DNA from 2 places in the Kocuria rhizophila DC2201 genome. Region 1 is predicted to be linked to the other one. Evidence: riboswitches for the same ligand, from Rfam matches in the RefSeq annotation. Region 1 holds a riboswitch; the other holds the start of a gene.
What was found. Region 1 has a riboswitch for S-adenosylmethionine ahead of KRH_RS01125 (cobalamin-independent methionine synthase II family protein). Riboswitches for the same ligand answer to the same signal wherever they lie in the genome.
Positions count from the first base shown of each region.

Region 2: it holds a riboswitch for S-adenosylmethionine, as region 1 does, so the genes downstream of both, KRH_RS08180 (bifunctional o-acetylhomoserine/o-acetylserine sulfhydrylase) here and KRH_RS01125 (cobalamin-independent methionine synthase II family protein) in region 1, are expected to answer to the same signal.

Region 1 covers NC_010617.1:257,295-259,490, reverse strand. Annotated here, with positions in the region: gene KRH_RS01135 (CoA transferase subunit A) at 1-85, opposite strand, end outside; gene KRH_RS01130 (3-hydroxybutyrate dehydrogenase) at 192-944, opposite strand; SAM riboswitch class I at 1,072-1,158, shown strand; gene KRH_RS01125 (cobalamin-independent methionine synthase II family protein) at 1,173-2,196, shown strand, end outside.
Region 2 covers NC_010617.1:1,880,738-1,882,933, forward strand. Annotated here, with positions in the region: gene KRH_RS08180 (bifunctional o-acetylhomoserine/o-acetylserine sulfhydrylase) at 1-842, opposite strand, end outside; SAM riboswitch class IV at 917-1,035, opposite strand; gene KRH_RS08185 (VOC family protein) at 1,141-1,779, shown strand; gene KRH_RS08190 (CPBP family intramembrane glutamic endopeptidase) at 1,915-2,196, opposite strand, start outside.

The DNA.
Region 1 (2,196 bases):
GTCCGAAACCGCCCACCGCGAGCGTCATCCCGTCCCGCAGGGTCTCCGCCAGCAGCCCGGCGACGTCCTCTCTGACCTTGGACATGCCCACCCTTTCGCGTTGCCTGCACATGTGATCCGCATCTCAGCGTAGACGGTCCGCGTCCCGGCTGCCGAAAGCGTGGCACGGCAGGCGCGCGGGCGGCGTCGTCTCAGGAGGCGGTCCAGCCGCCGTCCATGGCGTAGGAGGAGCCCGTGACCATCCCGGCGGACGGGCCCGCGAGGAACGCGATCAGCTCCGCGACCTCCTCGGGCTCCACGAGGCGCTTGATGGCCGACTCGGTGAGCATGATCTTCTCGACCACCTGCTCCTCCGGGATGCCGTGCGTGGCCGCCTGGTCCTTGATCTGCTTGTCCACCAGCGGGGTGCGCACGTAGCTGGGGTTCACGCAGTTGCTCGTGACGCCGTGCGGCGCGCCCTCCAGGGCCACCGCCTTGGACAGCCCCTCCAGGCCGTGCTTGGCGGCCACGTACGCGGCCTTGTACGGCGAGGCCCGCAGCCCGTGCACCGAGGACACGTTGACGATCCGGCCCCAGCCCTGCTCGTACATGTGCGGCAGGGCCGCGCGGATCAGCAGGAACGGGGACTCCAGCATGAGCGTGAGGATCCTGTGCAGGTCCGCGGGCTCCACGTCCTGGAGGGGCGAGACCTTCTGGATGCCCGCGTTGTTGACCAGCACGTCCACGTCCAGGCGCAGCCGCGCCAGCGCGGCGGTGTCCGTGAGGTCCACAGCCCAGGCTTCACCGCCCACCTCGTCCGCGAGACGCGCGGCGGCGTCGTGGTCGATGTCCGCGACCACCACGTGCGCACCGCGCGCGGCGAGCGCCCGGACGGCCGCCGCACCGATGCCGCTGGCACCTCCGGTGACGAGTGCCTTCTTCTCCTGCAGAGACTGTTCGGTCATGCGCGGACTCCTCGGGGACGGCGGCCTGGTTCCCGGACGGTGGCCCGGGTCACTCCAGGGTACGCAGGCCCGTGATTCGCCCGACCACCCGTGCGTGAGGTTGGATGGGCGGACACCCGGTGACGGGTGCCCATCCAGAGCGGCTCAGAGATCTGGCTCGATCACGCCGCAGCAACCGGGTCACACCCGGTGCTAATGCCAGAACCGATGGAAAGGATCAGCACAGCCATGCCCTTGAACACCGATCGCATCCAGACCACCCACGTGGGGTCCCTCCCCCGCACGCCGCAGTTGCTCGAGGCCAACAACCGCTTCCAGGCCGGGGAGATCGACCTGGCGCAGTTGGGTGAGGCGCTGGACGCCGGGGTGATCGACGTCGTGCGCAAGCAGCGGGAGATCGGCCTGGACATCGTCAATGACGGCGAGTACGGCCACACCACGTCCGGCGCCGTGGATTACGGGGCCTGGTGGAACTACTCGTTCCACCGCCTGGGCGGGCTGACCCCCACGGACGAGGACCGCTGGCAGACGGCGGAGACGCTGCGCTCGTCGCCGGGCAACATCGTGCTCACGAGCTTCCCGGACCGCCGCGACCGCTCCAAGTTCCGGGAGGCCTACGAGGATCCCACGGCCGGGGTCCTGGCCCACCGCGCAAGCGTGTCCCAGCCGAAGATCACGGGCCCGCTGACCTACACGGGTCAGGAAGCCGTGGCCGGTGACATCCGCCGGATCAAGGAGGCCATGGCCGAGACCGGGGCCACGCAGGGGTTCGTGGCAGCGCTGTCCCCCGGCTCGTGCGCGCGCGTGAAGAACGAGTACTACGCGAGCGACGAGGAACTGGTCTACGCGTGCGCGGACGCGATGCGCGAGGAGTACAAGGCCATCACGGACGCCGGGTTGATCGTGCAGATCGACGACCCCTCGATCGCCGAGTCCTGGGACCAGATCAACCCCGAGCCCACAGTGGAGGACTACCTGGCCTTCACCCAGCTGCGCGTGGACGCCCTGAACTACGCGCTGCGCGACCTGCCCGAGGAGCAGATCCGCTTCCACCTGTGCTGGGGTTCGTGGCACGGCCCGCACACCACCGACCTCGAGTTCAAGTACCTCGTGGACCTCATGCTCACCATCCGCGCGCAGGGCTACAGCTTCGAGGCGTCCAGCCCGCGCCACGGCCACGAGTGGAAGGTGTGGACGGACCACCAGCTGCCCGAGGGCAAGGTGGTCTACCCCGGTTTCGTCTCCCACTCGA
Region 2 (2,196 bases), 1.1 Mb from region 1:
CGGGCCTTGAGCACGTAGGACAGGTTGACGCCGAAGGCTCCGCCCTCCCCCAGATCCCGCGCGTACACCAGGCCGTTGTACGTGGGGTCCGGCTGGTTGAAGCCGGGGAAGCGCTCCGGGTCCGCGCCGTAGTCGAAGCGCCCGGCGTCCACGATGAACCCGCCGATCGCGGTGCCGTGCCCGCCCAGGAACTTGGTGCCCGAGTGCAGCACGATGTCCGCACCCCACTCGACGGGCCGCACCAGGTACGGGGTGGCCACGGTGTTGTCCACGATCAGCGGCACCCCGGCCTCGTGGGCGATCCCGGCAACGGTCTCCACGTCCAGGACGTCGTTGCGAGGGTTGGGGATCATCTCCCCGAAGAACGCCACGGTGGTGGGCCGCACGGCGTCACGCCACTGCTGGGGGTCGTCCGGGTCCGCCACGAACGTGGTCTCCACGCCCAACCGCGGCAGCGTGTGCTTGAGCAGGTTGTAGGAGCCGCCGTAGAGGGACGGGCTGGCCACCACGTGGGTTCCCGCCCCGCCCAGGTTGAGCACCGCGAGCGTGGCCGCGGCCTGCCCGGAGGAGACCATCAGCGCGCCGACGCCGCCCTCCAGGGAGGCGATGCGCTTCTCCACCACCTCCGTGGTGGGGTTGGTCAGGCGGGAGTAGATGGGGCCCATGTCCTGCAGCGCGAACCGCGCGGCGGCCGTGTCCGCATCAGGGAACACGAAGGACGAGGTCTGGTGGATGGGCAGCGCCCGCGAACCCGTCACGGGGTCAGGGTTCTGGCCCGCGTGGATCTGGCGGGTCTCGAACGCCCAGTCCTGGGGGTTGTCGGGGGTGGGTGCTGTGCTCATGGCCATTCGCCTTCTCGGAAGGATCAGGGGCCAGGCGACCGTCCGCACGGTGCCCGCACGAACGGGCGACCGGTGGCCCGCGCTTGCCGTGGGCGTCGGACGACGTCCCGGCCAGGTCTTCACCCAGGGCACCCCGCCGCGGTGGGAGGGTTGCCGGTCAGCAAGCTGGGGCTTGACGCTGACTCTCGTGACCTAGACCTCCAGTCTGGGAACCCGGCCGCTGCCACGTCAAGTCCGGTGTCCGCAGTGTTGCACCCACCGATTTGGAGGCCCGTGTGACGGGTGCCACGATGACAGCATGAAGCTGGACCACGTTTCCTTCGCAGCACAGCCGGACGGCCTGGAGGCCACCACCGAACGCATCGCGGACCGGTTGGGGATCGAGCCGGTGAAGGGCGGGGTCCATCCCCGCTTCGGCACCCGGAACATGATCCTGCCGCTGACCGACCACCAGTACGTGGAGGTCGTGACCGTCCTGGAGCACCCCGCCGCGGACAAGGCGCCGTTCGGCCAGGCCGTGCGTGCCCGCTCGGAGGCCGGTGGCGGCTGGCTCGGGTGGGTCGTGGAGGTCCCGGACCTCGCACCGTTCGAGCAGAAGCTGGGGCGCCCCGCCGTGCCGGGCGGGCGCATCTTCCCGGACGGCCGTCAGCTGCAGTGGCACCAGATCGGCGTCAAGGGCCTGATCTCGGACCCGCAGCTGCCGTTCATGATCCACTTCGACTCCGAGGACGAGATGCACCCCTCCCGGGCGCGGATCACGGACGTGCGCCTCACGGGCATGGAGATCGCCGGATCCCCGGAGCGCGTCACGGACTGGCTGGGCGGGCCGGTGGAGGACGTCCTGCACTCGCTGGACGTCACCTGGAGCGCCCCGAACGGCACCCCGGGTCTCATGGCCGTCTCCTTCGACACGCCGGACGGGCCCGTCACCATCTGATCCCGCCCACCGCACCCTCCGGGCACGACGACGCCGCTCGCACGGTCCCGCGGGCCGGTGCGTCTCCCGCGCGCCCCACGGTTCACCCGTGGTCGCGGTTCCCGCCAGCAAACGGGTTGGTACCCGCGGTGGCGCTCAGCCGCCCAGGAGCTGAGGCACCAGGAACCCCACGGCGTCCAGCAGGAAGTGGGCGAGCAGCAGCGGGGCGAGCCGCCCACCGCGGCGGTAGAGCCACACGAACACGAGCCCCATCACCAGGTTGCCGAGCGCCGGGCCGATGCCCTGGTACAGGTGGTAGCTCGCCCGCAGCACCGACGACACCACCGCCACCGTCCACCACGAACGCCCCAGCCGGCGCATCCGGTCCGCGAGGAACCCCACCACGATGACCTCCTCCACCAGTGCATGGCGCAGGGC